Regions from separate parts of the Streptomyces sp. WMMC1477 genome, predicted to be linked through region 1. Evidence: riboswitches for the same ligand, from Rfam matches in the RefSeq annotation. Region 1 holds a riboswitch; the other holds the start of a gene.

Region 1 (14,995 bases):
TGTCCGACGTGGCGTACTGCTTGACGAAGTCGATGGCGGCCTTGCCGGCGTAGAAGCAGTAGACGGCCTCGGCGTCCGACGCGGCGATGTCGGCGAAGTAGGGGGTGAAGTTGGTGGTGGTCGGGAAGGGGGTCCAGGTGGTCTTCCCGTCGGAGTTGGCCAGTTCACCCCCGGCCTTGTCGAACGCGTCGGTGAAGCCGCGCAGTTCGTCGTGGCCGCCCTGGTAGTCGGGGCCGATGGCGTAGACGGGCCCGTCGGTCTCGCTCGCCACGTACTCCGCGATGGCCTTGCCCGGCTCGTCGGAGAAGTAGCTCGTGTGCCAGACGTAGTCGACGTTCTCGACGGTGGGCCGGGCGTTGGAGCCGATGAAGGGTATGCGCGCCTGGTCCACCAGCGGCAGGACGGCGTTCACCGAGCCGCCGCCGACGACGCCGGTGAGGACGTCGACCTTGTCCTTCTTGACCAGCTTGGTGGCGGCGGGGAGCGCGGTGGGCGGTCCGTCACCCTCGTCGGCCACCACGAGGTCGATCGCGTGGCCGCCCAGCTTGCCGCCGTGGGTGTCCAGGTACAGCTGGAAGCCGTCCCGCATGTCGGTGCCGACGGTCTTGTAGGTGCCGGAGAGGGAGACCAGCAGCCCGACCTTGACCGTGTCGCCGCCGGTGTCGCCGCTGTCGCTGCTGCATCCGGTGGCGGCGGTCAGGGCGAGGACCAGCGCCGCCGCCGCGGCGGTGCGGGTTCTGGCGCGGTGGGCTGTGCGGGCGGTCGAGGACATGGGGAGGCTCCAGGTGCGTGTTCGGGGGATCATTTCCGCTGGGGCTGCTGGGGGGTGGCGGGCTGACGCGGGGAGGGTCAGGAGGCGGGCTGCCGGCCTCCGTTCCGGATCGCGGGGGACAGGGCGTCGCCGACCTGGTTGATCAGTTCCGCCATCCGGTAGCTGACCTCGCCGATGTCCGCGTCGCGGGTGGTGGTCACGAGGAGGGAGGCCCCGCTGGAGACGGCCATGGAGAACATGTAGCCGCCCTCCATCGCGGTCAGACTGTGCTCCACCGGGTCGGTGCGCATGACCTGGGCGGCTCCCGAGAGCAGGTTGACGAGGCCGGACGCGATGGCGGCGAGCCGGTCGGCGTCGTCGCGCTCGACACCGGTGAACGCCAGGGCCAGGCCGTCGACGGACACGGCGATCGCCTGGGTGACCTCCGGGAGGTGCCGGGCGAAGTCACCCAGGATCCAGTTCAGGTCGGCGGTGGACGTGGTCATCTGGGAGCTCCGTTGGAGTGGTCGTCGGTGCCGGAACGGATGGACTCCGCGCCGGTGGGTCGCTGGCGGCGGCTGGTGCTGCGGTTGATCCCCTGGGTGTAGGCCGCCAGGACGTCGGAGATCTGGCGCGAGTCGCGCTGCCGCGGAGCCGGTTTGGCCGGGCGTGGGGCAGCGGCGGGGCGCAGGGGGGTGTCGTCGCCCCGGCGGCCCGGTCCGGGCCGGTCCGGCGCGCCGCGCCGCTGTCGCACGGGCAGTCCGGCGGCGCTGTAGCGGGCCACGCGCTGCGCCTCGGGTTCGGGTCCGGGGCTGCGCCGGGCCCCGCCGGGCCCGTGCCCGGTGGCCGGGGTGTCCGTGCCGCCGGTGGTGCGCCCCGCGGGCTCGCCCCGCAGCCCCGCGCCGGGCACCTCGCCCGTCGTCCCCGCGCGGGGATCGTCACGCGTCGTCCCCCTGCCGGACGCGTCCCCGGCGCCGACCGCGGCCACCGCCACGGCGGCCCGCTCGTCGGTCGTCTCCCGGCGGGCGCTGGCGGTGAACGGCTGCAGGGCCGCGTCGCCGAGCGCCGCCTCCTTCGCGGAGACGTCGGCGAGCACCCCGGGCGGCAGGGTGACCTCGGCGATCGTGCCCGGCCCGGCGGAGTCCCGCAGTTCGACGGAGATACCGTGGCGGGCCGCCAGCCGGGCGACGACGTGCAGGCCCATGGACCGGACGTCGCCGAGATCGCTCGGCGGCTCGGTCAGGACCGCGTTGAGCCGGGCGCGCCGGTCGGCGTTGATGCCCACGCCCTCGTCGACGACCTGCAGGACGGCCCGGTCCCACAGCCGCCAGACCGCCACGCCGACCCGCTTGTCCGGCGGGGAGTACCGGGTGGCGTTGTCCAGCAGCTCCGCGAGGATGTGGGCGACGTCGTGCACGACGCGGGCGGCGATACCGATGCCGGGTTCGACGATGCCCAGTTCGACGCGGTCGAAGCGCTCGATCTGCTGCGCGGCGGCGACGACCACGGTGGAGCAGGGCACGTCGTCGACGCGGACCCGTCCGTGGCCGTAACCGCCGAGCACCAGCAGGTTGTTGGTGTTGCGCTCCATGCGCACGGCGAGGTGGTCGAGGGCGAAGAGCGCCTTCATCCGCTCGGGGTCGGCCTCGTCGCGCTGGACGGCGTCCAGTTCGCCGACCATGACGCTGGTGAGCTGGGCGCCCCGGCGGGCGACGCCGACGAGCGTCTCGGCGAACTTCTCGTGGAACAGCGCCTGTCGGGCCGCCAGCCGCACCGCCTCGTAGTGGACGGCGTTGAAGGCCTCGCCCACCTCGCCGATCTCGTCCCTGCCGGTCGTGGTGACGGGACGGCCGGAGGCCATCGCCATCTCCTCGGGGCTCGCCCCGCTGAGGGCCCCCGGCTGGGAGAGCTCGGTCACCACCTTCGGCAGGCGCACGTGGGCGACGTCGTGGGCGGCGTTGCGCAGGTCCCGCAGCCGGCGGATCATCAGGCGTCCCGACCGGACGGCGATGAGCACGACCGCAACGAGCGTGAGCAGCACCAGGCCGACCTGTGCGACGGCCCACCAGGCGAGCACGTCCCGGGAGTCGACGACGTCCTGGTGGACGTCGAACCCCACCCGCTGCTCGATGGAGCGCAGCAGCTCGATCCGCTCGGCGGTGGCCGTCCGCCAGGCGTCGCCGGGGATGTCGACCCCCTGCCCCGGCTCGGCCCGTCCGGCCCGGTCCTCCAGGCCGCGGGCGGCCAGCGTTTCGGGGCCGGAGAGGGTGGACTCGAACCAGGTGCGCCACTCCTGCTTGCCGATGTCGAACAGCACGCGGACGGAGTCGGCGTAGCCGAGCCGGGTGGCCTCGAAGGACCGCTTGGACGCCGGGGTGAAGCCGCCGCTGGACATCGCCCGTAGAACGACGACCTGCTGCCGGGCCAGGTGTTCTCCCGCGCGGGAGAGGGATGCGGCGGCCCTGATGTGGTCGGCGGTGGTCGCGGACACACCGTCGGACAGGGCGATGCCGTCCCGGAAGTCGATGAGGTCGGCGACGGCGATCCGGTAGCCGAAGGCGAGGGAGGAGAGCGCGCTGTTCCCGGAGCGGGCCTGGGCCCGCAGCGAGGCGAGGTGCCCCAGGGAGCTCTCGACCCGCCGGAGCGCGCTCTGGGCCTTCCCCGGCACGGAGGACAGGTCGGCGCTGCGGGCGCGGAAGTCGCGGACGGCGGCGTCGGTCTCGCCGGCGTGCTCGGCGAAGTCGCTGGCCTCGCTCTCGCCGGCCACCAGTGCCGTCGCGGCGGTGCGTTCGTCCTGCAGCCGGTGCGTCAGTCTGGCCGCGGAACCGGCGACCTCGGCCATCGTGGTGAGCCGGTGCGCCTGGATGGTCTGGTTGGTCGCCGGCACCAGGCCGAGCACGGCGAAGGCCAGTGCCACGGCCAGTGGGATGGAGACGAGGAGTACGAGGCGGCGGCTGATCGTCACGTCGCGGCCCCCTCGCGAGGAGCCCGGGTCCTGGTCAGTAACACGCGTGAACGCCTAGCTGTGTTGGGGGATGGAGGGTGGAGTGGCACAGCGTTGCGGGGGCAGTCGGCACCTCGGGTAGCGGTACGTGACTTTGCGCCACAACACTTTGCAACAAACCGCTGGTGAATGTCCAAACTGAGGCTGTGAACGAAACTTCTCAGACCCGTTGGAGCAGCTCTGGTCAGTGCGCGGGGACGGAAACCGACGGGGCGCCATAACCGCAGGGGTCGGGAATTCTCAGTCGCCATGGACGCGTTCACCCGGCCGCCGGACCTTCACAGCACCCACACACACGTCCGCGGTCCCGTATGCCATTCACGTGTTGCAGTTCTCCTCACTGGAGGTGCGGTGAAACGCACCGCGCGAACACCAGGGGCCGGTACCGGGCGGGGAAGTGCGCGAGCACGGGCCGGTGATCCCGGCGGTGGTCCGCGCGGAACGCTCCGCACGTGGACGGTCCCCGTCACCGGCCGAGGCCGGCGCGCCGTCGAAAACAACCGCACCTTAACGCCCGTGCGAACTCGCACGCCATGCCGCCCCGGGCGACGGGGGTGTGCCAGTGGTGTATGCCTCTGGCGTGACGGACGTCCGGCCGGTGCCGCGTCCCGCGAACCGGCCGGACGACGGGGCGGGGGTCAGGCCTGTGCCGGCGGTCTCGGCCCGGCGAGCGCGGCGGACAGCGCGGCGAGCTCCTCGGCCGTCCGCGGTCCCGCGTCGGCCTCGCTCAACAGCCCCCGTTCGCGCAGCAGTCGGGTCGTCGCGATCCCCCACGGCAGCCGTAGCCCCGCCTCCGTCAGCAGCTCGGTGCGGCCCAGCGTCCCGGGTGCGGGTCCGGTGCGCACCCCGGACGGGGTGAGCAGCGCGGCGTCGTCGGCCCAGCGCAGGGCGAGGTCGACGTCGTGGGTGGCCATCACGACCGTGGTGCCGCCCGAGCGGAGCCCGTCCAGCGTGGCCAGCAGCCGCTCCTGGCCGTCCGGGTCGAGCCCCGCCGTCGGCTCGTCCAGGATGAGGACGCGGGGCCGCATGGCGACGGCACCGGCGATCGCGGTTCGCTTGCGCTGGCCGTAGGAGAGCAGGTGGGTGGGCCGGTCGGCCAGGCCCGCGATGTCCAGCGCCGCCAGGGCCTCGTCGACCCGCGCGCGCACCTCCGCGTCGGGCAGGCCCAGGTTGAGCGGGCCGAAGGACACGTCCTGGGCGACGGAGGCGGCGAAGAGCTGGTCGTCCGGATCCTGGACGACCAGCTGGACGGTCGTGCGCAGCCGCAGCAGCCCCTTGCGGTCGTACGTCACCGCCCGCCCCTGGAGGGTCAGTTCGCCGTCGCGCGGGCGGAGCCCGCCGCTGAGCAGCCGCATCAGCGTGGTCTTCCCGCTGCCGTTGCGGCCGAGCAGCGCGAGCGCCCGCCCCTCCCGCACCGCGAAGTCGAGCCCGCTGAGGACGGTCGGGCCGTCCTCGTAGGCGAAGGACGCGCCCCGCAGGGCGACGAGGACGGCCTCGGTCATGGCAGGAACCCTTTCAGGACGAGCGTGACGGCGACGACCCCGGCGAGCAGCAGCACGCTCGCGGCGACGAACGGGACGGAGACACGGGCCTCGGGCACCAGCACGCGCAGCGTGCCGTCGTACCCGCGTCCGGCGAGCCCGCTCTGGAGCCGCGCCGCCCGGTCGAAGGCGCGGACGAACGCGGTGGCGCCGAGCCCGGCCAGCGACCGCCACTCGGCCGCCCGGGTGGTGTGCCCGAGCCGCGCGGCCTGCGCCTGCCGGATCCGGCGCACCGCGTCCAGCAGCAGGAAACTCATGCGGTACGTCACCAGGGCGACGTCGACGACCGGCGTGGGCACCCCGGCCCGCACCAGCCGGGGCAGCAGGTCCGACATGGGCGTGGTGAACGCCACCAGCAGCACCCCGAGCGAGGCGGCCGAGGTCCGCAGCAGCAGCTCGCCCGCCCGTACCGCGCCGCCCTCGGCGGGGGCGAGGAACCCGCCGGGCCCTCCGACCTCGACGAGGAGCGTGAGCGCGCCCGTGACGCAGAAGCCCAGCGGCACCCGGTAGGCCCGCCACAGCCGCCCGCCCGGCACCCCCGCCGGCCCGAGCAGCACGGCCAGGGCCGTCAGCAGCACCAGGGCGGCGCCGGGCCAGGGCGGCAGGGAGACGGCCGTGGCGGTCAGCCCCAGCCCGAGCACGGCCTTGTCGACCGGGTGGCGGCGGCGCCAGCGGCTGCTGTGCGCCGCCGCGTCGATCGGCAGCACGCCGGTCAGCCCTGCCCGGCGGCAGGCTCGCCGGTACCGGCCGTACGGGCTGCAGCGGCGGTGCGTTCCCGTTCGGCGCCCTGACGGCGCCCGCGCCGCAGGCCGAAGTAGTAGGCGAGGAAGCCCGCGCCCAGCGCCGCCTGGAGGGAGAACAGCGCCGACTCGACCTCACCGGAGGGGGGCTCGTACAGCGGGGAGAACCAGGGCTCGTAGTCCGGGTCGATCTCGGTGATCGTCGTCTCGGCCTCGCCGTCGGCGCCGGTGAACGGCTCCTCCTTGTGGTCGCCCAGGCCGAGGGCCAGCGGCAGCACCGCGAGGGCCACGACGACGAGCAGCAGCAGGCTGTTGGTCTTCGCGTTCCGGCTCATCGGGCCACCGTCCCCTGCTCGGCGTCGTCGGCGTTCCCCGGCTTCGCGCGGCCGCCGGACAGCAGCACACCGAGCCGGGTCAGTTCGCCCTTGCTCGACTGCACCAGCAGCCGCATGACGAGCACCGTGAGGAGCCCCTCGCTGACGGCCAGCGGAAGCTGGGTGACGGCGAAGATGCCGCCGAACTTGCCGAGCGCGCCCAGGAAGCCGCTGCCCGGGTCGGGGAACGCGAGCGCGAGCTGCACGCTGGTGACGCAGTAGGTCGAGAGGTCGGCGACGAACGCTCCGCAGAACACGGCGCCCATCAACGGCACGTCGTAGCGCCGCAGCAGCCGGTACGCGGCGTACCCCGTCCACGGCCCGACGACGGCCATCGAGAAGACGTTCGCGCCGAGCGTGGTCAGGCCGCCGTGGGCCAGCAGGAGCGCCTGGAAGAGCAGCGTGATGGTGCCCAGGACCGCCATGACGGGCGGCCGGAACAGGATGGCGCCCAGCCCCGTGCCGGTGGGGTGGGAGCAGCTCCCCGTCACCGAGGGGAGCTTGAGCGCGGACAGGACGAACGTGAAGGCCCCGGAGGCCCCCAGGAGCAGGGTGCTCTCCGGATGCTCCCTGACCTCACGGGTCAGTGCCCGGACTCCGTGGACGACGAACGGCGCGGCCGCGACACTCCAGGCGACGGCGTGCACCGGAGGAAGAAAACCCTCGGCTATGTGCATGGCTCGGCAGACCCTCTCCAGCACCTCGTGGATGGACGACGTGCCTCGGCCGGTCTCCTGGCTCACGGGTCTTACCGCCCGCACTCCGCCTTCCCGGGTCCGAGGACCCAGTGGCTGCCCGCAGGGGGCCGGAGCCGGACTTCCCGATCACAGTGGCGAGGGCCGCACCGGTTTCGCACCGGATTTCCCGTTCACCAAGGCGTGGTGACAGTAGTCGGCTGGAACAGGCCGTGACAAGCCATGCCCGGGGGCGCGCGGGCGCTCGCCCCGGGCGCACGCCACACCCGGTCACCTGCGCCATCGTGTTCCCCGTGGCCACCGCGGCCCCCTCGTCCTCCCGAACGGCCGGGCCTTTTCGGTCATGTGGCGCTCACCACGTGACCGCCCCGTCCGCCGGAACCGTCCTCGGCCTTGAGCGAACCGGTCTGGAGGTCCGCGGCGCGCGGTGCTTGGGTGGCGGTATGGAGATCCTGGTGCTGGGCGGAACGGCGTGGCTGGGCCGGGACGTCGCACGAGAGGCGCTGGCCCGCGGCCACCGGGTGACGTGCCTGGCACGCGGTGAGAGCGGGGAGGTCGCGCGGGGCGCGACGCTGGTGCCCGCCGACCGCCGCGACCCCTCGGCGTACGCGCCGCTCCTCGACCGCACCTGGGACGCCGTCGTCGAGGTGTCCTGGCAGCCGCTGTTCGTCCGCCGGGCGCTCGCCGCCCTGGGGGCACGGGCCCGGCACTGGACGTACGTCTCCTCCGTCAACGCCTACGCCTCCCACGCGCGGCCGGACGCCGACGAGTCGGCGCCCCTCCTGCCGCCGACCGACCGGGACGCGGCCGACCGTTCGGTGTACGGCCAGGCGAAGGTGGCCTGCGAACGGGCCTGCCGCGCGGCCGTGGGCGAGCGCCTCCTGATCGCCCGCGCCGGGCTCATCGGCGGCCCCGGCGACGGCAGCGGACGCAGCGGCTACTGGGTGGCCCGGGCGGCCCGCGACCCCCGGGGTCCGCTGCTGGTCCCCGACGAACCGGGGCTGCCGACCCAGGTGGTGGACGTCCGCGACCTCACCGCGTGGCTGCTCGACTCCGCGGAGCGGGGCGGCGTGGGCGTCTTCGACGCCGTCGGCCCGGTCGTGCCGCTGGAGGAGTGGATCCGGCTCTCCCGCGCCGTCGGCGGACACACCGGGCCGGTGGCCGCCGTCGAGTCCGCGCGCCTGCTCGCGCACGGCGTGGCCGAGTACCTGGGCCCGGGGTCGCTGCCGATGTGGCTCGTCAAGCCGGGCTGGGAGGGCTGGTCCGCCCGCAGCGGCGCCGCCGCCCGGGCCGCGGGCCTGCGGCACCGCCCCCGCGCGGAGCTGCTGGCCGACACCCTGCGCTGGGAACGCGCGCAGGGCCTGGACCGGCCCCGGCGTGCGGGGTTGAGCGCGGAGCGCGAGCGCGAGCTCCTCGCCGCCCTCGCCTGAGGGCGGGCTCGCACGGCCGCGTGCGCGCGGGCTCAGCGGACGAGCGTGTCGGAGAGCGCGGAGAGCACCGGGCCCGCTCCCGCCCCCAGGATCACGGACCCGGCGGCCGCCGCGACGGCGGTGCCCGCCGCCCCGCGGTCCGGCCGCACACCGGCCGCCGTCACGCCGTCCGCGTCACCGTCCGTGCCACCGTCCGCGGCGCCGTCCGCGTTTCCGGCTCCTTCCCGGTCGGCGTCCGCGCCCGGGGACAGCGCCGGTGCGATCCAGCGCAGGTAGTAGAAGAGGCTGGCGAGCGTGTTGACGGCGGCGGCGACGACGAGCCAGCCCAGGCCGCCGTCCCAGGTGGCGGAGAAGACGGTCAGCTTGCCCGTGAACACGGCGGTCGGCGGGGTGCCGACCAGCCCCAGGAGGCACATGGTGAGGGCGGCGGCGAGCCAGGGCCGGCGGTGCCCGAGGCCGCGGTAGGCGGCGAGGGTCCGCAGGCGGGGCAGCGCGGCGGCCACGGCGAAGGCCCCCAGGTTGGTGACGGCGTACGCGGCGAGGTAGAGCAGGAGCGCGCGCAGGGCGCCGGGGCGTGCGGCGACGGCGACGGCCATGAGCAGGTAACCGGCCTGGGCGACGGTGGAGTAGCCGAGCAGCCGCAGCGGGTCGGTCTGGGGGAAGGCCGCGAGATTGCCCAGGGTCATGGTCGCCACCGCCAGCACGGCGAGCAGCGGCCGCCAGTCCAGGGTGTGTTCGGGCAGGAGGGTCACGACCCGGTACAGGGCGAGCAGGCCGCCGACCTTGGGCACGGTGGTGAGGAACGCGGCGGCCGGGACCGTGGCCCCCGCCGCCGCGTCCGGGACCCAGAAGTGGACGGGGACGGCGCCGGCCTTGAACAGCGGTCCGGACAGCAGCGCCACCGTCCCCACCGCCAGAGCGGCCGTGGGGGCGTCGGCGAGCCCCTCGGCCAGCGCCGCGTAGTCGGTGGCTCCGCCGAGCCCGTAGAGGAGGGCTGCGCCCAACATCATGGTGATGCCCAGCAGGACGCCGAGGAGGTAGAGCTTCAGGGCGGCCTCGGCCCCGCGCGGGTCCCGGGCCCAGCCGGCGAGCGCGTAGAGGGGGAGGGAGGCGAGCAGGTAGGCGACGGCGAGGAGCAGCAGGTCGGAGGCGCCCGCGAGGAGGACGGCGCCGAGCGAGCCGAGCAGGACGAGGGCGCCGAACTCGGCCTCGCGCCGGTCGCCGCGCACCCGGCCGCCGGCCAGCGCGAGGACGGCGAGCGCGGCCGCGGGGACGATGACGCGGGCGGCGTCGGTGGCGCCGTCGAGGGCGTAGGTGCCGGCGTAGACGGTGCGGTCGTCCCCGGGCGCCAGGACGACGGCGGCGGTCAGGGACGCGGCGAGCGCGGCGGCGGCGAGGGCGCTGGCGATCCACTGCCGGCGGCGGGGCAGGAACGAGCCGGTGAGGAGCGTGGCGACGGCTCCGGCCAGCAGGAGGATCTCGGGGGCGAGGGCGAGGGGGTCCTTGTGCATCGCGGCGTCACCGGGCGAGGAGGTCGACGGCCGTGCGGGCGGCGGGCTCGACGGTGTCCAGCAGTGCGCGCGGCAGGACGCCGACGAGCAGGGACAGGCCGAGCAGCGGTGCGACGGCGGACAGTTCGGCCGGGCGCAGGTCGGCGTCGACGGGCCGGGGCTCGCGTCGCGGCCCGAGGAACACCCGGTGCAGGGCCCACAGGAGCAGGCCGGCGGTGACGAGGATGCCCAGGAGGGCGAGCGCGGTGGCCACGGGGGCGGGGCCGAGGCTCCCGGCGAAGATCTGGAACTCGGCGACGAATCCGCTGAAGCCCGGCAGGCCCAGGCTTGCGAAGGCGGCGACGGCGGTGAGCGCGGCGAAGCGGGGCATGGCTCCGGCCAGTCCGCCCCAGGCGCCCATGTCGTAGGTGCCGCCGCGGTCCCACAGCACCCCGGACAGCAGGAACAGCGCCCCGGTGACGAGCCCGTGGCTGACCATCAGGACGACGGCCCCCGTGACGGCGGTGGTGCGGGCCTGCTCGTCCGCCCCGGAGAGCAGTCCGGCGGCGCCGAGGGCGAGCAGGATGTACCCCATGTGGTTGACGCTGGTGTAGGCGACCATCCGTTTGAAACCGCTCTGGGCCAGGGCGACCAGGGCGCCGTAGAGGGCGGACACGACGCCGGCGACGACGAGGACGAGGGCCCAGTCCCGCCAGGGGCCCGGCAGGATCGGCATGGCGATCCGCACGAAGCCGTAGGTCCCCATCTTCAGCAGGACGGCGGCCAGGACGGCCGAGCCGGCGGCGGGGGCGTCGGTGTGGGCCGGGGGCAGCCAGGTGTGGAAGGGGAAGACGGGGGTCTTGACGGCCAGGCCCACCACGATCGCGGCCAGGACGAGCGTGCCGGCGGCCCCGCTCTCCAGCGGCGGGGCCGCGGTCAGTTCGGCGATGTCGAAGGTGTGCGGGTCGGAGGCGGCGTACAGACCGATGAAGCCGAGCAGCAGGGCGAGCGAGCCGAGGAAGGTGTAGAGGAAGAAGACGAGTGCCGAGCGGGCGGCCCGGCTGCCGTGTCCCCAGCCCGCGATGACGAGGTACATGCCGACGATGGACAGGTCGAAGAAGAGGAAGAATAGGATCAGGTCGAGCGCGGCGAACAGGCCCAGGCAGGTCGTCTCCAGGGCGAGGAAGAGCGCGGCGAAGCGGCGGAGGGCGCGCTGCCCGGACAGCGAGTGGACGGCGCAGGCGAGGAAGACGACGGTGGTGAGCGCGAGGAGCGGCAGGGACAGTCCGTCCACGCCGACGTGGTAGCCCGCGCCCGCGCTGGGCATCCAGGGCCGGTCGGTCTCGTGGTCGGGGCCGGGGCCGTCGTACGTCACCCACAGGGCCGCGACCAGCGCCAGCTCGATCGCCGAGACCGCGACCCACACCGCCCGCACGGCCGCCTCGGGCAGCGCACGCCAGGCCAGCAGGAGCGCGGCGGCGGCCAGCGGGAGGAAGACGGTCAGCGAGAGCATGCTCACCTCAGCAGCAGGAGCAGGAGGACGGCGGCGGCCAGCAGGGTGAGGGCCTGGGCGTAGTAGTGGTGGAGCTGCCCGGTCTGCGGGCGGCGGGCCAGTTCACCCAGCCGCCGGGTGCCGTCGGCCACGCCCTGGACGAGCCGGTCCACCCCGGACCGGTCGACGGCCCAGGCCCAGGCGGCCAGGCGCCGCACGGCCCCTGCGGCTCCCAGGGCGGCTCGGTGCAGCACGGCGTCGTCGAAGCGGGCGAGGGCGTGGGCCGCGGTGAGCGTGGGCCGCACGGCGAGCGCGTGGGCCGCCGTCCCCAGGTGCAGCCAGGCCCGCGCCCACCCGGGCTCCGGCAGCCGGGCCGCGAACACGGCGGCGAGCAGGGCCGCGACCAGGGCGAGCACGGCCGTGCCCAGCACGAGGGCGGGGCCGGCGGAGGGCTCGCCGGACACTCCGAGGGACCGCTTCAGCTCCCCGGCCAGCGGTGGCAGGGCAAGGGCCCCGAGCACGGCGGCGCCGAGGGCGAGGAGCGCCAGGGGCGCGCCCCGCGTGAGACCTGGTCCGGGCTCGCGGGCGGGGGCGCCGGTCGGGGCGGGCCGCAGCAGCAGCCCGAGTGCCTTGCCCGCGTAGAGCGCGGACAGCGTGACGGCCGCCAGCGTCACCCCGTACAGGGCGGGCGCGTCGACGGCGGCGAGGATCTCGTCCTTGGTGGCCCACAGCGACAGCGGCGGCACACCGGCCAGGGCGAGCGCCCCCACGACGAAGGGGAGGCCGGCCGGCCACGGGCGCCGGGCGGCGCCGCGCAGGGCGCTGAGGGTGTCGGTCCCCCGGGTGGCCAGCCAGTGGCCGGCGGCCAGGAACAGCAGCGCCTTGACGGCGGCGTGGGCGGCGAAGTGGGCGGTGCCGCCGGCGAGGCCCCCGGCGCCGGCGGCCAGGACGACGAAGCCCAGCTGGGCGGCGGTGGAGGCGGCCAGCAGCTGCTTGAGCTCCGGCTGGGCGAGCGCGACCGCGCCCAGGGCCAGCGCGGTGAGCGCGCCGCCCCAGGCGGCGGCCGTCGTCGCCCAGCCCGCGGCCTCCAGCAGCGGGCGCAGGCGCAGCAGGAGGTAGCCGCCCATCGCCACCATGGCCGCCGAGTGCAGCAGCGCGCTGACCGGGCTTGGGCCGAGCATCGCCTTCGACAGCCAGAAGGAGAAGGGGAGCTGGGCGGCCTTGCCGAAGGCGGCCGCGAGCACCCCCACGGCCGCCAGGTGCAGCCACGGGCGGTCCAGGGCGGCCAGGGCGTCGAGGGAGAGCGGCTCGGGTGCTCCGGCCGCCGCGGCGAGGGCGGCGCCGGCCGCCAGGTACAGCCCGAGGTCCCCGGCGCGGGTGGTGAGGAAGGCGGTCGTCCCGGCCGCGACGGCCTCGTTCGCGCGCCAGCGGAAGGCGATCAGGGCGTAGGAGGTGGCGCCCATGACCTCCCAGGCCAGCAGGAGCGCGGTGAGGGTCGTGGCCGTGGCGGTGACCAGGACGGCGGCGACGAACAGCAGCATCAGCCCGAAGAAGCGCGGCCGTTCGGCGCGGACGTCGGCCGCGGCGAAGACGAGCACGAGCAGGCCGACCGCCGCCACGGTCACGATCACCACCGCCGAGAGACCGTCGACGGCCAGGGCCAGCGGCCCGCCCGCCACGAAGCCCGTCCGCGCCGTGGGGCGGGTGAGGGCGGCGGCGACCGCCAGCGCGAGCGTGACCGCAGCGACGGCCACGGCGAGCGCGGGCGCGGTACGGCCCGTGCCGCCGGGGCGTTCGTACGTTCCGGCCGGACGGCGTCCGCCCCCGGACAGGGTGAGGACGCCCCCGGCCACGGCGGGCAGCAGGACGAGGGCCCACAGCAGGGCGCCTTCCCAGCCCACCGCCGGGCTCAGGGCCCCGCTCACCGCCGGAGCTCCGCGGCGCTGTCGGTCGTGTCCACGTCCTTGGCCCGGAACAGCAGCGTCACGACGGCGAATCCGAGGGCCATGTCCACGGTCATGGCCGCGATGACCACCAGGACGAGGACCTGGCCTTCCGGTGCCGCGGGGGCGAGGAAGTACCAGAAGGCCGCGGCCGCCACGATCACGCCGTTGATCATCAGCTCCAGGCCCATCATCACCATGACGACGGACTGCTGGCTCAGGGCCCCGTACAGCCCGACGGCGAACAGGGCCGCGGCCAGCAGCAGGAACGGTTCCAGCGTCACGCGCCACCGCCTCCGGCCCGCTCGTCGTCGTACCGGTTGCGTGCGGAGGCGAGAACGAGCGCGGCCACGATGGTGGTGAACAGCACCGCGCTGACGCCGATCATCACGAGCATCTTCGAGCCCATGACCGCCTCACCCGCCGCCCGGGTCGGATCGGCCGGCACGGCGCCGCGCCGCTCGGGCCAGGGGGTGAGCAGCGCCAGGGCCGCCAGGGCCGCGAAGACCCCGCCGGCGATGACCGGGGCGCCGCGCTTGTTGTGGAGCATCGACATCGGCATGAGACCGGCCGGGTTCATCATGAACATGATCATGAAGACGGCCATGACCGCCATCTCCATGACCATCATCAGCACCGTCACCACGCCCAGATAGGCCAGGTCCAACAGGAGCAGCTCGGCGCCCACCGCGACGAACGACAGCGCGAGCGCATAGGTCGCCCGGGCCATCGAGTCCACCGTGAACACCGCCACGCCCGCCGCGACGGCCACCACCGCCAGCCCCCAGAACAGCACCGTCTCCACCGTGCTCACCCCTTCCACACCACGACGACCGCCACCACGAGCACCTGCAGCAGCACGGCAGGCAGCGCCACCAGCCACCCGAGCAGGGCCAGGCGTTCGGGATGCAGCAGTGGCAGCCGCCGCAGCGCGACCAGCACCGCGAGGACGGCCAGCGTCTTCAGCAGCGACCACGCCCAGCCGGGCAGCCACGGCCCCGCGCCCCCGCCCAGGAAGAGGGCCACCGCCATGCCCGCCCCGGCCGCCAGCAACGCGTACCGGCCGGCCAGCACCAGCAGCCGGTCCACCCCCGCCGCCTCCGCGAGCACACCCCCCGCCGCGTCCCGCCCCACCGGGGAGGCGAAGGGCCCCCACATGCTGAAGGCCGCCACCGACGCCAGGAACACGAGGAAGGCCACCGGCATCCACACCGCGAACCACAGCGGCTGCTGGGCCCGCACCACCTCCCCCACCCGCAGACTCTCCGCCGCCACGGCGGGCGCGGTCAGCGCGAACATCAGCGGCAGCTCGTAGCCGAGCGCCTGGGCCACGAAGCGGTAGCCGCCGACCAGCGGATACACGCTGTTCGGACCCCAGCCGGCCAGCCACACCGCCGCCCACAGGGTGACGTCCACCGCGTTGAACCAGACGATGCCCACCGGCAGATCCGCCACCACCGTGCCCCCGACGGGCACCACCGCCGCCATCAGCAGGGCCGCGACCAGCGGGCCCGCCGTCCCGACGCGCCACAGCA
Region 2 (14,995 bases), 3.7 Mb from region 1:
CCCGGGGCGCACGGCGCCGGCCGGTCAGCACCACCCGCGCCCCCCGGACGCCGGGCAGGTTCTCCGCCTCCCCGGCCAGCACCTCGGCGAGCGCGGAGCCCCGCAGCCGCGCCCCGGCGCCGTCCCCGCTGTCCACCTGGAGCGCGGCGAGGCGGCGGGCGCGGAGCTGGGCCAGCAGCCACCAGACCGAGGCCAGCAGCAGCGCGCCGAGCACCGTGAAGACGACGGGCCACCACCAGCCCTCGTGGGTCCACTGCGTGCGGTCCTCGTGGGTGAGTACGACCTCGTCGGGGTTGCGCCACGAGTACCCCTCGGGCGGGACGACGTCCAGCCGCCGCGGCAGGTCCGCGGCGGCGGCCAGGGCGGCGAGCCCCAGGGCCAGGAGGCCGAGTCCGACGAGGCCCAGCAGCAGCCGGTTGACGGTTCTCAGCATCGCTCACTCACCTCAGTGCCGGTCCGGACGGCGGACGTGGACGGACAGCCGGGGCGCCCGGGCGAGGCCCAGGTCGGCGACGGTGTCGGCGAGCACGCCCCGCAGGTCCGCGCGCACCGCGTCCAGCTCACGGAAGTGGGCGACCGCTCTCGCCCGTACCGCCCGGCGGCGCACCGTCACCTTCGCCGACCGCACGCCCGGGACCTGCACCGCCTGTCCGCGCAGGACGGCCGCCGCTGTCCGCCGGTCGATCCCGGCCCGCAGCCCCGGCGCACCCCGCATGGTCAGCAGCCACCGTGTGCCGGGGGTCAGGGCGAGGAGCAGCAGCCACAGCCCGAGAACCGCGACGGCGACGGCGACGGCGAGGACCCAGCCGTCGCTCAGGGGCCGGGTGGCCAGTTGCCCGGCCAGCTCGCGGCGCCAGGCCCGCGCCTCGTGCCCGGCACGCACGGCGGCGAGGTCGTAGAGCAGGACACCGGTGGCGAAGGCCAGCACCAGCGCGAGCAGGAGCACCGGCAGCCGGCGCTCCGACCAGAACCGGCCGCGCCGCCCGGAGCCCGCCCCGGGGGCCTCGGGGCCTCGCTCCCCGGCCGGCCCGGCGGGGACCGCGGCGGGGTCGGTGAGGTCCGCGGGATCGGCCGCGGGCCGCTTCTCCAGGGTCGGTGGCCCGGCGGCTTCGTCGCTCACTCCACCCTCCCGGCGCGGTCCTGGGCCGGATGCGGCGCGTTCAGCCGTTCGACGTCGATGGCGACCTCCGGGACCGCGAAGCCGGCCAGCGCCGCGACCCGGTCGATGACACGGCGCCGCACGGCCCGGCACTGGGCGCCGATGTCACCGGGGTAGCCGAGCTCCACGGCGACGCGCAGCCGGGCGGTGTCCGGCTCTCCGCCACGGCGGGAACGGGCGCGCGAGGTGACCGTGGCGTGCCGGGCCCGGCCGCCGGGCGGCGCGGGCGGCGTGCCGTCCGGGTTCCCCGTCGCGGCGGGGCCGGAGGTGGTGGAGGACCGTGGGGTCCCGGCGGAGCCGGATGCCGCGGAGCCGCCCTCCGAGGGGCGCAGGGCCTCGTGCGCGGCCTGCGCCGCGATCTTGGCGATCACCTTGTCGGCGACCCGCGTGGCGCCGCGCTCGGCGGCCGGAACGCGCTCGAGAGCCATGGCTCACCGCCGTCCGCTTCGGCCCCGGGTACCGAAGAAGTCCCCCGGGTCGAGGTCGCCGTCGGCGAACCTGCCGGCCACGAAGCCCACCGCACCCAACGCGGCGACCAGCAGAAACGCTCCGAACCCGCCGAAGTACCCGGCGAAGCCGAGCGCCATTCCAGTGATCAGTCCGACGACCGCCATACTCATAGTGCGCTCCCTTGTATCGCTTCGCCCGGCCCGCGCCGGAGCCCGGGTCCCGTGCCGGGTCTACCCCGCTGCCGGACCGGTACTACCGCAGTCGCGGCTCCTCTTCCTCCTCCTCGTCCGGCTCGTCGGGGAGCTTCACGTCGCTCACCGCGATGTTGACCTCCACGACCTCCAGGCCCGTCATGCGCTCGACGGCCTCGATGACGCTGCCGCGCACGTCGGAGGCGACATCCCCGATCGAGACGCCGTAGTCGACGACGATCTCCAGATCGAGGGCCGCCTGCACCTCGCCGACCTCGGCCTTGACTCCGCGCGTGGCGGACCGGCTGCCGCCCGGTACCCGGTCGCGGACCGCGCCGAAGGTCCGGGCCATGCCACCGCCCATGGCGTGGACGCCGTCGACGTCGCGGGCTGCCAGGCCGGCGATCTTGGCGACCACGCCGTCGGCGATGGTCGTCTTGCCCCGGCCGGCGGGCGGCCCGCCACCGCGCTTCGCGCTCTCCGGCCGACCGGACTCCTTGGCCGTGGCGGATGTGGTCTCGGTCATCGCCTTCACCCCTCTCGGGAAGCCTGCCGGAGGCGGCCGTCGGCCGCCTCCGCTCCGTCCCTCACCCTAGGGCCGCCGACAGCACGGGCCCGCGTGCTGTGCCGCCGAACGGGTCGGCGGGCTACTCCCCCAGCCCGGCGAGGTCCTTGAGACGGCGGCCCTGCGCGGCGCGCTCCGCGACGCGCTGCTCCTCGTAGCTCCGCTCGGCGGCGCCCTGGAGCAGCGCCTTGGTCTCGACCACGGCGTCGCGCGGCGCGGCCAGCAGTGCGGCGGCCAGGTCGGCGGTGGCCGCGTCCAGTTCGGCGCGGGGCACGACGAGGTTCGCCAGGCCGGTGCGCTCGGCCTCGTCCGCGTGCACGAAACGGCCGGTGGCGCAGATCTCCAGGGCCCGGGCATACCCCACCAGGCTGACCAGGGGCTGGGTGCCCGTCAGGTCCGGGACGAGGCCGAGGCTCGTCTCGCGCATGGCGAACTGGGCGTCGTCGGCGCACACCCGCAGGTCGCAGGCGAGGGCCAGCTGGAAGCCGGCCCCGATCGCATGCCCCTGGACGGCGGCGACGGTGACGACGTCGGGCCGCCGCCACCAGGTGAACGCCTCCTGGTACTCGGCGATCGTGCGGTCCATCTCCTCGGCCGGGCCGCGGGCCAGGTCGAGGAACGAGGGCTCACCGTCGAAGCCTTCCGGGGTGAAGGCCTGCCGGTCCAGGCCCGCGGAGAAGGACTTGCCCTCGCCGCGCAGCACCACGACCCGCACGCTGCCGGGCAGCTCCCGGCCCACCGCGGCGAGGGCCCGCCACATGGCCGGGGACTGGGCGTTGCGCTTGTCCGCGTTGGCGAGCGTGACCGTCGCCACGCCGCCGTCGTTCTCCGCCTCGACGGTGAGTCGAACACCGTCCCGATCGAGCAGGGTCATCGCGTCCTCCGGTGGCTCGTCCGCAGTTAAGTGACTGCAGAGTAACCACCGGACCGACACCGTGCCCGACCGGGTGCGCCACCGTCAGGCGCCACCCGCCCGCCGGCGGTGCGTGGAGGTCAGTCGGCCTTCCTGCCCCGGGTGGCGCCGCCGCGACCGCGCAGGGTCACGCCCGCCTCGCTGAGCATGCGGTGCACGAAGCCGTAGGACCGGCCGGTCTCTTCGGCCAGGGCCCGAATGCTCGCGCCGGAGTCGTATTTCTTCTTGAGGTCCGCCGCGAGCTGCTCGCGCGCGGCGCCGGTCACCCGGCTGCCCTTCTTCAGAGTCTCGGTCACCCGTGCCTCCTCATGGGAAGTGCGCTCTGAGTTCTCATGATCACCCCTTCCGGTCCTTCTGGCCACCCATTCAGCAAGGTCGATGGGAGGAGCTTGACGCCGCGGGCACGCTCGGTGACGGGACGCGCGGCCCGCCGCGGCCCGGGCCGCGCGCTTCCGATCGCCGTCCGGCGCCCCGAACGGGCAGGTCAGCGGGGATACGCGTCCCTCGGTCCGGGAGCGGGGACCGAGCCGGGGCACGGGCGCTCGGGTGATCGGCAAGCCCCCGGGGGATACCAGCCGTCCTCACTCGGATGAAGGATCACGCGTCTACCGCGCGGCATCCGGGGACCCAGCGATGGTCACGCAGAACGTCCGGGCGACTTCCTCGGGTGAGGCGAGGCGGCCCCCGGAGCCGCGGGGCCCGGGGCGTCAGAAGCTGAGAGCCGGCCGGCTCTCAGCGCCTCGGGACCTCGCGGCCTCGCGGCCTCGGGACCTCGGGACCTCGCGGCTCAGGGTGCTCCGGGTCCTCAGGCGAGGGCCACCAGATCGGCGTAGTCGGCGCCCCACAGGTCCTCCACGCCGTCGGGCAGCAGGATGATCCGCTCGGGCTGGAGGGCGTCGACGGCGCCCTCGTCGTGCGTCACCAGGACCACGGCACCGGTGAAGGTGCGCAGCGCGCCGAGGATCTCCTCCCGGCTGGCCGGGTCCAGGTTGTTCGTCGGCTCGTCCAGCAGCAGCACGTTGGCCGAGGAGACGACCAGCGTGGCCAGCGCGAGCCGCGTCTTCTCCCCGCCGGACAGGACGCCGGCGGGCTTGTCGACGTCGTCACCGGAGAACAGGAAGGAGCCGAGCACCTTGCGGACCTGGACGAGGTCCATGTCGGGCGCGGAGGAACGCATGTTCTCCAGCACCGTGCGGTCCGGGTCGAGCGTCTCGTGCTCCTGGGCGTAGTAGCCGAGCTTGAGGCCGTGACCGGGCCGCACCGCGCCGGTGTCCGGCTCCTCGACCCCCGCCAGCAGGCGCAGCAGCGTCGTCTTTCCGGCGCCGTTGAGGCCGAGGATGACGACGCGCGAGCCGCGGTCCACGGCGAGGTTGACGTCGGTGAAGATCTCCAGCGAGCCGTAGGACTTGGACAGCCCCTCGGCCGTCAGCGGCGTCTTGCCGCAGGGGGCCGGGTCGGGAAAGCGGAGCTTGGCCACCTTGTCCGACTGCCGCTCGGACTCCAGCCCGGCCAGCAGCTTCTCCGCCCGGCGGGCCATGTTCTGAGCGGCGACGGCCTTCGTGGCCTTGGCCCGCATCTTGTCCGCCTGCGAGTTGAGCGCGGCGGCCTTCTTCTCCGCGTTAGCCCGCTCCCTGCGGCGCCGCTTCTCGTCCGCCTCGCGCTGCGTCAGGTACTGCTTCCAGCCCATGTTGTACTGGTCGATCTGGGAGCGGTTGGCGTCGAGGTAGAAGACCTTGTTGACCACCGTCTCCACGAGGTCGATGTCGTGGGAGATGACGACGAGGCCGCCGCGGTAGGTCTTGAGGAAGTCCCGCAGCCAGACGACGGAGTCGGCGTCCAGGTGGTTCGTCGGCTCGTCCAGGAGCAGGATGTCGGCGTCCGAGAAGAGGATGCGGGCCAGCTCGACGCGGCGCCGCTGTCCGCCGGAGAGCGTGTGCAGGGGCTGGGCGAGCACGCGGTCGGGCAGCCCGAGGCTCGCGGCGATGGTCGCGGCCTCGGCCTCGGCGGCGTAGCCGCCCTTGGTGAGGAACTCGGTCTCCAGCCGCTCGTACTTCTTCATGGCGCGCTCGCGGGTGGCGCCCTTGCCGTCCGCCATCCGGTCCTCGTTCTCCCGCATGCGGCGGATGACGACGTCGAGGCCGCGGGCGGAGAGGATGCGGTCGCGGGCGAGGGTGTCCAGGTCGCCGGTCCGCGGGTCCTGCGGCAGGTAGCCGACCTCACCGCTGTTGGTGATGGTGCCCGAGGCCGGCACGCCCTCGCCGGCGAGGCACTTGGTGAGCGTGGTCTTGCCGGCGCCGTTGCGGCCGACGAGGCCGATGCGGTCGCCGCGGGCGATACGGAAGCTGGCCGACTCGACGAGGACGCGGGCACCTGCGCGCAGCTCGAGACCGGAGACGGTGATCACGGGGAAACTCCTGGGCGGGACGACGTACGTACGGAACTGGCGGGCTGTGGGTCACGGCCGCGCTGCGCCGCCTGGCGGGGGCGCGGGAGCCGTCGGCACGGGAGTGCGACGGGCGGCAGGTGGACGTACGTCGCCGGCTAATGCGTGAGTGGGGTTTCCATGCGGGGAAGTCTACCGGCGCCCCGCAAGCGGTTTTCCCGCCTCCCCGTCGCCCGGCCGGGCTCCGCCGCCGCGCACGGGCCGGGCCCGGCTGGAAGACTGTGGCGCGGACGTCGCCCCCTTCGGCGCAGCACCGAGAGAGGTCCGGTGATCGACATGGCCGCGCAGACCGCCCCGCCCAGCGTCTTCCCGACGCTGCTCTACGCCGATGCGAAGGCCGCGATCGCCCAGCTCCAGGCGGCGTTCGGGTTCACCGAGGACATGGTGTACGCGGCCGACGACGGCTCCGTCCTGCACGCCGAGCTCTCCTACGGCAACGGCACGGTGATGCTCGGTTCCAAGGGCGGTGAGGGCGCCTTCGCCGAGGCCACCCGGGACGCCGGCCCGACCACGGTGTACGTCGTCGTCGAGGACTGCGACGCGCATCACCGGCGGGCGGCGGAGAACGGCGCCGAGATCCTCTCGCCGCCCGTCGACCAGTCCTACGGTTCGCGGGACTACATCGCGCGCGATCTGGAGGGCAACGTCTGGGTCTTCGGCACCTACAGCCCGGACCGCGCCGCCGGCTGACCAAGCGCTCCGGACGGGACGGTCCGGACGGCGCCCTCCGGGGCGGGTGGCCTCGGGACGGCTCAGGCGCCGCCGGAGTGGACCTGGAAGGCGGCGCGGCGCACGGCCCTGGCCAGAGCCGGGTCCGGGTGGGCGGCGGCCAGGGCCACCAGCACCTGCACGGTGCGCGGGTGCCCGGTGGCCCGCACCTCCTCCAGCAGCCGCGGAACGCTGTCCCGGACGGCGGACTCCAGGTGGTCGACGAGGAGCTGGCTCTCACCGTGGTCGGCGACCGCGGCGGCGGTGTCCACCCACAGCCAGGCGGCCTCGTCACGGCTGAGCACGCCGGGCGCCCCGCCGGCCAGGTCCTCCGGGTCCGCGCCCTCGTGCTCGGCGACCCACAGCAGGGCGTAGGGCCGCAGCGCGGGGTCGGCGGCGGCCTCGCGGACGGCGGGCTCGGCCGGCGCGCCCACGACCCGCAGGGCCTCGAAGGCCAGGGCCCGCACGAGGGCGTCCTCGCCCCGGGCGGCGGCGAGCAGCTCCCGGACGGCGGGACCGGTGGGCCGGGCGGCCAGCCAGGCCCGGTACTCGTCGCGGGCCGGTCCCGGGGAGAGGCGGGCGCAGCCGCGCAGCATGTCCTCGGCGCACTGCTCGATGTTCCCCGCGGGACTGAGGGCGGCGACGCAGATCTGCTCCAGCTTGGCCCACACCGCCCAGTCGCCGAGCGGGGTGAGCTGGGCCTGCCCCGGCTGTCCCGGGTCCTGGCAGCGGGTGAGGGCGCCGACGGCGGAGAGCCCGTCCAGGGCCCAGGCCAGCAGGGCGGCGGGCTCGCCGGGGGCGGTCCCGGGCACGGGCGTGCCGGTGCGGTCCCGCTCGGCGTGCAGCTCGGCGATGCGCTGGGTGAGCAGTTCGAGCAGCGCCGGTTCGGTCACCGGGCCGGACGACAGATGCATCACCGACAGCAGCTGCGGCGCCGCCACGACGACGTCGCCGACGAGGGACGGGTCGGCGCTGGCCGGGGCGGGGCAGGCCAGCGACCAGGCGTCGAACAGGGCGACCCAGCCCCGCAGGACGGCGGAGTCGTCCCGGTCCCAGGCGCGCAGCCGCCAGCCCGCGCGCACGGCGTCGGCGTGCAGCTCGACGAGGCCGGCGAGCCGGGCCCGGTCCCAGTGGACGGTGATCTGGCCGGCGGGCAGCCCCAGGGCCTCGGCGGGGGGGCCGGGGTCGAGGACGGGTGAGCGGCCGCGGGCGTCGGCCCAGCGGGCGAGGCGGACGGCCTCGCCCAGCGCCGCGCGGGCCTGACGGGCGAGCTGTTCGCGGGGCGCCAGCCGGGCGGGCGGACGCGGAGCGGGCCGGGAGCGGCGCACGGACACGGATCGGCGGGCCGTGGCCAGGGCCTGCTCGGGGACGATGCTCAGCCTGGTGTCTCGCGGGGTACGGGACGTCACGGGGGGCAGTCTTCCTGCTGAGCCCCGAAAAGCCCAAACCGCGCTCGTGGTCACCCACATGGCGGGGGCACTCGCCCCACCGCCGGGGTCACATGAGCGGGGTGAGAAAGCGCCGCAGGGACTCCTCACAACCCATGGGGTCGGCGTTCCAGGCGCCGCCGTGGCGCCCGTTCAGGACCTCGCGGACGGTGACGAGGTCGGGCCGCGCGGCACCGTAGTCGAGGGTGTCGTCCCAGGAGGCGACGGCGTCCCCCGGCCCGTGCAGGATCAGTACGGGCTCGGTGAGGCGCTCCGGGTCGACCGCGTCCGCCAGCCGTTCGGCGGCGGCCTCGGTGCGGCTCTCGGCGGCGCGCACGGCCAGCGGGAGCAGGCTGTGCGGGACGCGGCGGGCGGCCAGAGCGCGCACGGTGCCGCGCCAGTCGAGGACGGGCGAGTCGAGCACCAGCCCGGCGACGTGGCCGCGCAGCGCGGAACGGGCGGCGGCGTGCAGGGCGATCGTGGCCCCGACGGACCAGCCCATGAGCACGATGCGGGTGGCGCCGCGACCGACGGCGTAGCGCAGGGCGGCGTCGAGGTCGCGCCACTCGGCGTCCCCGAAGTGGCCGACGCCGTCGCCGGGCGAGGGCGCGCCGGGGTCGCCCCGGTAGCTGATGGAGAGCACGGGGAACTGCATGCGGTGCAGCAGGGGCATGACCACCATCGGGTGGTCCCGGGTGGTACCGAGGCCGTGGACGGCGATGACCCAGGTCTCCCGGGCACCGGGGAGGAACCAGGCGGGCATCGGCCCGAGCTCCCCGGGGACGGAGACGTCCTCGCTCTCCAGGCCGAGGGCGTCGCCGGGGGTGCCGCGGTAGACCTGCGGGGTGATCCGCACCCGCGTGCCGGGGCTCAGTTCGCCCTCGGTCACGCGCACGAGCCGGCGCACGACGGTGTCGGGCGAGGCGCCGTCGACGTGGCCGTCGTGGCGTCCGGCGTCCAGCACGTTGCCGATGACCGCGTGGCAGCCTCGGCCGGTGAGCCCGTAGATGCCGGGGATGAGCGAGTCGAGCGAGCGGGTCAGCGTGACCTGGCCGGGGGCGGTGCCGTGCACGGTCAGCGGCGGGCCGTCGAAGCCGGGCGGCGTGCCTCCGGCGTTGGGCCTCAGAGCAGCTCCGGCCGCGTACCGGCCGGCCGCGACGGCCGCTCCGGCACCCAGCGCGGTGAGGGAGGCGGCTACGGCCGCCGTGGTTCCGGGACGCATCTCGTTCAGTGTGCGGCGGGCTGCTGCCCCGTGCCACCGGACCTGCGCCGAACGTGCGCCCCGGGACCCTGGACGCGGCCGGGAACCGACGGGGGCGGCGGGAACGGCGGGAGTGCGGGGGCGGCGGCCGGAGCGGGCGGGAGGTTCAGCGGTCCGCCGCCCCGGGGCCCGGCCGCTGGCCGTAGCCGCGGAGACGTTCGGCGACGACGTCGAGCTCCTCCGGTGGCAGGGTCGCCGGGGTGCGGCCGGGGACGGCGGCGGCGGCCAGCCATACCTGGCACATCCACTCCAGCTGCGCGGTGAGGTCGTAGGCCTGGTCGAGGTCGCGCCCGTGGACGACGGTGCCGTGGTTGCGCAGCAGGCAGCCGGTGCGGTCGCGCAGGGCGGCGAGCAGGTGGGTGGCCAGGGCCTCGGTGCCGTAGGTGGCGTAGGGGGCGACGCGGACCGCCCCGCCGAGCGCGGCGGCCATGTAGTGGACGGCGGGCAGTTCGTCGACCAGCGTGGAGACGGCGGTGGCGTGCACGGCGTGGGTGTGGACGACGGCAGCGGCGTCGGTCTCGCGGTAGACGGCCAGGTGGAGGGGCAGCTCGCTGGTGGGCCTGCGCGCCCCGGCCGCGGGGCTGCCGTCGAGGTGGACGGCGCAGAGGTCGGCGGGCCCGAGCCGGTCGTAGGGGATGCCGCTGGGCGTGACGAGGACGACGTCCTCCACCCGCGCGGAGACGTTCCCCGAGGTGCCGACGACGAGTCCGGCCTCGGCGGTGCGGCGTGCGGTGCGGACGACCTCGTGCCAGGCGGCCGACCAGGCCGGTGGCGCCTCCTCGGCGGGGAGGGGACGGTGGTGTTGGGGCTGGGGCACGGGCCTGCCTCTCGGGGTGGGTGCGTCGGACGTGCGGAAGATCTCGAATCGGTCTCGGTGGGGGCGTGAGGCAAAGAGGGGGCGCAGGGGCGCGAGGGCGGCTCGCGGAGGCGCCGGAACGCGGTCCGCACCCCACGGAAAGCTACTGTGACCAGCGTCTCGATGTGGCCGGGAGGCTCTTGTCCAGCCGGTTGTTTCCAAGGGCCGGACGACGGTCCGCCACACCTCCCCCGAGCCATGACACCCTGAAGCCCGCCCCAGTTCACCTTCCGTTCACTCATCGTCCTTACGTTCGCTGAGCAACCTGACCGCCCAAACTGATTGCCGGGTGAATGGAACACTTCACGCTGCTGATCGGGATCGTGATCGTCACGGCCCTGGTGTTCGACTTTACGAACGGCTTCCACGACACCGCCAACGCGATGGCCACGACCATCTCGACCGGGGCTATGAAGCCCAAGGCAGCGGTGACCATGTCGGCGATCCTCAATCTCGTCGGAGCGTTTCTCTCCATCGAGGTCGCCACGACCATCTCGAAGGGCATCATCGACGAGACGTCCGGCATCCAACCCGAAGTGATCTTCGCAGGGTTGGTCGGGGCGATCCTGTGGAACCTGCTCACCTGGCTGGGCGGCATTCCCTCGAGTTCCTCCATGGCCCTCATCGGCGGTCTGATCGGTGCGACCGTGGCCTCCGTCGGCATCGGTGCCATCGACGGCGGTGCCGTGCTCGGCAAGATCCTGATCCCGGCCTTCATCGCCCCGGTCGTGGCCGGCCTCGCCGCCTTCCTGGCGACGCGCGTCACCTACCGGGCGGCGCGCAACGCCGACCCGGAGCGGACCTCGCGCGGCTACCGCGCCGGCCAGATCACCTCGGCCGCCCTGGTCTCCCTGGCCCACGGCACCAACGACGCGCAGAAGACCATGGGTGTGATGACCCTGGCGCTCATCTCCGGTGGCGTCATCGCGGGAGACGCCGAGCCGCCGCTGTGGGTCATCGCCTCCGCCGGTGTCGCCATCGCGCTCGGCACCTACCTCGGCGGCTGGCGCATCATCCGCACGATGGGCCGCGGTCTGACCGACATCCAGGCCCCGCAGGGCTTCGCCGCCCAGACCAGCTCGGCGGTCACCATCCTGGCCTCCTCGCACCTCGGCTTCTCCCTCTCCACCACCCAGGTCGCCTCCGGCTCCGTCATGGGTTCGGGATACGGCCGCAAGGGCGGTGTGGTGCGCTGGAACACCGCGTACCGCATGTTCGCCGCCTGGGGTCTGACGCTCCCGGCCGCCGGTGCGGTCGCCGCCCTCGCCACACTGCTCGCCGAGCAGGGCGACTGGGGCATCACCACCGTCGCCGTCCTCTTCGTGGCCGCGATGGCCGTGATCTGGGCCGCCTCCCGCCGTGAGGTCGTCGACCACACCAACGTCAACGACGACGAGTCCGCCGCCGGCGAGGACGACGCCTCCGGCGTGGTCACCACCGCCGTCCGGGCCGTGAGTCCGCCGCCGGTCGGCGTGCAGCGCCCGGCCTCCGGCGAGGAGGAGCAGGACGGCTCCGCCCCGGCCGGACGTCCCACCGCCGGCGCCGTCTGACGCCGCCCCCGGGCCGGGGCTCCGCCCCGGCCCACCGCCGCTCCCCGCGGCCCCCCCCCATGACCCAGGACTCCCAAGGACAGCGTGATGAACATCGACTGGGCAGCACTCGGCCAGGTCTTCGGCGTCAGCCTGCTGGCGACCGTCGCCCTCGTGGGCGTCTTCACCCTCGGCATCGTCGGCGGCTCCGCCCGCAAGGCGGACGGCGGTGTCAGCGCCCCGGCCCGTGTGGGCGCCTACGCCGCCTACGCGCTCTGCGCCGCGGCCGTGGCGTACGGGATCTACATCATCGCCGCCTGAGGCCCGTTCCGGCCCGGCAGGCGCACGACGCCGTCTGCCGCATCGTCATGCGGCCGGAGACGTGTGCACGGTGGCAGACGCCGTGACGCCCGGACGCGAGGCGTCAACGACGAACGACGGACGGGCCGGTGCGCCCGTCCGACCCGGCTTCCCATCTGACCGAGGGGCACGGGACCGCGCCCGTGCCCCTCGGCGCTGTGCTCGGGGTCCCCGTGGGCCTGCTCACACTCGCGCGCCGCAGGTCAAGGCCGAGTTGACGGCATATGCGGGGCGTGGTGGACTTCGCGTTGCCACAACGGCGGCAGGAAGAGGAAGCCGGTGCGAATCCGGCGCGGTCCCGCCACTGTCACCGGGGAGCACTCCCCCACCCGACGTCACGGCCCCTCGCGGGCTGGAAGGCCGGGGGACGTGTTGATCCGGGAGCCAGGAGACTCTCGTCGCCGGTCACGTCGAGCCAGGGCGCGGACCCTGAGTGAGGACACACGCCATGCCCGGCACCGCCATGCCCCCTGACCCGGCCGCCCCACCCGTCGGACAGGTGCCCGTGGCGGGTTGACGACGCCATGGGCCTGACCGCAACCGGAGTCGTACTCGGCTTCCTCGGGGACGCACTGGCCGGCGATCCGCGCCGTGCCCATCCCGTCGCCGCCTTCGGCCGCACCGCGGCCCGTCTCGAACACGCCCTGTGGCGCGACCACCGCGCGGCCGGCGCCGCGCACACCGCGCTGTGCGTGGGCGGCGTGACCGCCACCGCCGCGGCGCTCGGAAGCACGCTGGACCGCCTGCCCACCCCCGCACGCCGGGCGCTGCGCGTCACCCTGGCCGGGACCGCCACGTGGGCGGTGCTCGGCGGGACCTCACTCGGCCGGGAGGCGCGGGCCGTCGCCGGCGCGCTGGCGGAAGGCGACGTCGAGCGCGCCCGGGAGCGGCTGCCGCACCTGTGCGGTCGCGACCCGCAGGCCCTGGACGCCGACGGCATCGCCCGGGCCGTCGTCGAGTCGGTCGCCGAGAACACCTCGGACGCGGTCGTGGGCGCCCTGGTGTGGGGGGCCCTGGCGGGCGTCCCCGGGCTGGCGGCCTTCCGCGCCGTCAACACGCTGGACGCGATGGTCGGTCACCGCTCCCCGCGCTACCGGCGGTTCGGTTGGGCCGCCGCCCGCCTCGACGACGTCGCGGGCTGGCCGGGTTCGCGGCTGACGGCGGCACTCGCGGTGCTGCTGGGGCCCGACTCCGCCGGGGCACGGGCGGCCTGGCGAGCCGACGCGGGCCGGCACCCCTCGCCCAACGCGGGTCCGGTGGAAGCCGCGTTCGCGGGGGCCCTCGGGGTGCGGCTGGGCGGCACCCTGTCCTACGGCGGACGCGTCGAGCACCGTCCGGTGCTGGGCGGGGCGGCCGGACGCGCGGTGACGGTGGCCGACGTGGAACGCGCCGTGCGGCTGTCCCGGCGCGTGGGACTGGCGGCGCTGGTGGTCACCGCCGCCGCGGGAGCGGCCGGACGGAGCGCCGTCCGCGCCCACCGATCGAGGAGGACGCATGGCAGCCGGTGAGCCCGGTGGTGCGCTGCTCGTCGCGGGGACGACCTCCGACGCCGGCAAGAGCGTGGTGACGGCGGGCATCTGCCGGTGGCTGGCCCGGCAGGGCGTGAGAGTCGCCCCGTTCAAGGCGCAGAACATGTCGCTCAACTCCTTCGTGACGCGGGAGGGCGCCGAGATCGGCCGCGCGCAGGCCATGCAGGCCGCCGCCGCCCGGGTCGAGCCGAGCGCGCTGATGAACCCGGTGCTGCTCAAGCCCGGGTCCGACCGGACGAGCCAGGTCGTGCTGCTGGGCAAACCGGTCGGGGAGTTGAGTGCCCGCGGATACCACCGCGACCGCGCCGCGGGACTGCTGGACACGGTGACCGACTGCCTGGCCGAGCTGCGCCGCACGCACGACGCGGTCATCTGCGAGGGCGCGGGCAGCCCGGCCGAGATCAACCTGCGCCGCACCGACATCGTCAACATGGCGCTGGCCCGCGCGGCCCGGATCCCCGTCGTGGTGGTCGGCGACATCGACCGGGGCGGCGTGTTCGCCTCCTTCTTCGGGACGACGGCCCTGCTGTCCCCGGAGGACCAGGCGCTGTTGTCCGGGTACGTCGTCAACAAGTTCCGCGGGGACGTCTCCCTGCTGGAGCCGGGCCTCGACATGCTGCACCGCCTGACCGGGCGGCCCACCCTCGGGGTGCTGCCCCACCGGCACGGGCTGGGCATCGACGAGGAGGACGGGCTGCGGATCTCCCTGCGCGGCACCGTGCGCGAGGCGGCCACCGCACCGCCGTACGGCGCGGACGTCCTGCGGGTGTCGGTCCTGCCCGTTCCGCTGATGTCCAACTTCACCGACATCGACGCGCTGGCCGCCGAGCCCGGCGTCGTCGTGCGGTTCAGCGACCGGCCCGAGGAGTTGGCCGACGCCGACCTCGTCGTCGTCCCCGGCACCCGGGGGACCGTGGGGGCGCTGCGCTGGCTGCACCGGCGCGGGCTGGCCGACGCGCTGGCCCGGCGGGCCGCCGAGGGGCGTCCCGTCCTCGGCCTGTGCGGTGGCTTCCAACTGCTCGGCGAGCGCATCGAGGACGAGGTCGAGTCGCACGCCGGTGTCGTCGACGGGCTCGGGCTGCTGCCGGTGCGGGTGCGCTTCGCGCGGGAGAAGACCCTCGCCCGCCCCACGGGCAAAGCGCTCGGCGAGGAGGTGGAGGGCTACGAGATCCACCACGGGCTCGCCGAGGTGCTGGGCGGGGAGCCCTTCCTGGACGGCTGCCGCGTGGGCGCCGTGTGGGGCACACACTGGCACGGCTCGCTGGAGAGCGACGCCTTCCGCCGGGCCTTCCTGCGCCGCGTCGCTCGGGACACCGGGCGGGCGTTCGTCCCGGCACCGGACACCGCCTTCGCCGCGCTGCGCGAGGAACAGCTCGACCGGCTCGGCGATCTGATCGAGGAGCACGCCGACACGGCGGCGCTGCTCCGGCTCATCGAGGACGGGGTCCCGGCGGGCCTGCCGTTCGTACCGCCGGGAGCACCGGCCCACCAGGAAGGAGACCACGCATGAGCACGCCCTACCCGTTCACCGCCATCGTGGGCATGGCCGATCTGCGGCTCGGACTGCTGCTCAACGCCGTGTCCCCGGCGATCGGCGGCGTGCT

What was found. A riboswitch is a leader RNA that binds a small molecule or an ion and turns the genes downstream of it on or off. The one in region 1 is predicted to bind cobalamin.
Region 2: another riboswitch for cobalamin. It lies ahead of O7609_RS02535 (cobalamin biosynthesis protein); the one in region 1 lies ahead of O7609_RS18715 (energy-coupling factor ABC transporter permease).

What each region holds. Positions count from the first base shown of each region.
Region 1 covers NZ_JAPZBD010000003.1:4,161,619-4,176,613, reverse strand. The annotation lists gene O7609_RS18745 (ABC transporter substrate-binding protein) at 1-772, opposite strand, end outside; gene O7609_RS18740 (roadblock/LC7 domain-containing protein) at 850-1,257, opposite strand; gene O7609_RS18735 (sensor histidine kinase) at 1,254-3,716, opposite strand; gene O7609_RS18730 (ATP-binding cassette domain-containing protein) at 4,394-5,257, opposite strand; gene cbiQ (cobalt ECF transporter T component CbiQ) at 5,254-6,003, opposite strand; gene O7609_RS18720 (energy-coupling factor ABC transporter substrate-binding protein) at 6,009-6,371, opposite strand; gene O7609_RS18715 (energy-coupling factor ABC transporter permease) at 6,368-7,087, opposite strand; cobalamin riboswitch at 7,118-7,301, opposite strand; gene O7609_RS18710 (NAD-dependent epimerase/dehydratase family protein) at 7,549-8,535, shown strand; gene O7609_RS18705 (NADH-quinone oxidoreductase subunit N) at 8,568-10,046, opposite strand; gene O7609_RS18700 (complex I subunit 4 family protein) at 10,054-11,538, opposite strand; gene O7609_RS18695 (proton-conducting transporter transmembrane domain-containing protein) at 11,541-13,442, opposite strand; gene nuoK (NADH-quinone oxidoreductase subunit NuoK) at 13,439-13,744, opposite strand; gene O7609_RS18685 (NADH-quinone oxidoreductase subunit J) at 13,741-14,265, opposite strand; gene O7609_RS18680 (NADH-quinone oxidoreductase subunit H) at 14,271-14,995, opposite strand, start outside.
Region 2 covers NZ_JAPZBD010000003.1:446,550-461,544, forward strand. The annotation lists gene amaP (alkaline shock response membrane anchor protein AmaP) at 1-433, opposite strand, end outside; gene O7609_RS02470 (DUF6286 domain-containing protein) at 446-1,120, opposite strand; gene O7609_RS02475 (Asp23/Gls24 family envelope stress response protein) at 1,117-1,587, opposite strand; gene O7609_RS02480 (hypothetical protein) at 1,591-1,779, opposite strand; gene O7609_RS02485 (Asp23/Gls24 family envelope stress response protein) at 1,862-2,326, opposite strand; gene O7609_RS02490 (enoyl-CoA hydratase/isomerase family protein) at 2,448-3,239, opposite strand; gene O7609_RS02495 (helix-turn-helix domain-containing protein) at 3,359-3,574, opposite strand; gene O7609_RS02500 (ABC-F family ATP-binding cassette domain-containing protein) at 4,084-5,682, opposite strand; gene O7609_RS02505 (VOC family protein) at 5,998-6,411, shown strand; gene O7609_RS02510 (hypothetical protein) at 6,474-7,838, opposite strand; gene O7609_RS02515 (alpha/beta hydrolase family protein) at 7,927-9,078, opposite strand; gene O7609_RS02520 (class II aldolase/adducin family protein) at 9,224-9,934, opposite strand; gene O7609_RS02525 (inorganic phosphate transporter) at 10,267-11,523, shown strand; gene O7609_RS02530 (hypothetical protein) at 11,611-11,823, shown strand; cobalamin riboswitch at 12,089-12,277, shown strand; gene O7609_RS02535 (cobalamin biosynthesis protein) at 12,387-13,370, shown strand; gene O7609_RS02540 (cobyric acid synthase) at 13,357-14,901, shown strand; gene O7609_RS02545 (putative cobaltochelatase) at 14,898-14,995, shown strand, end outside.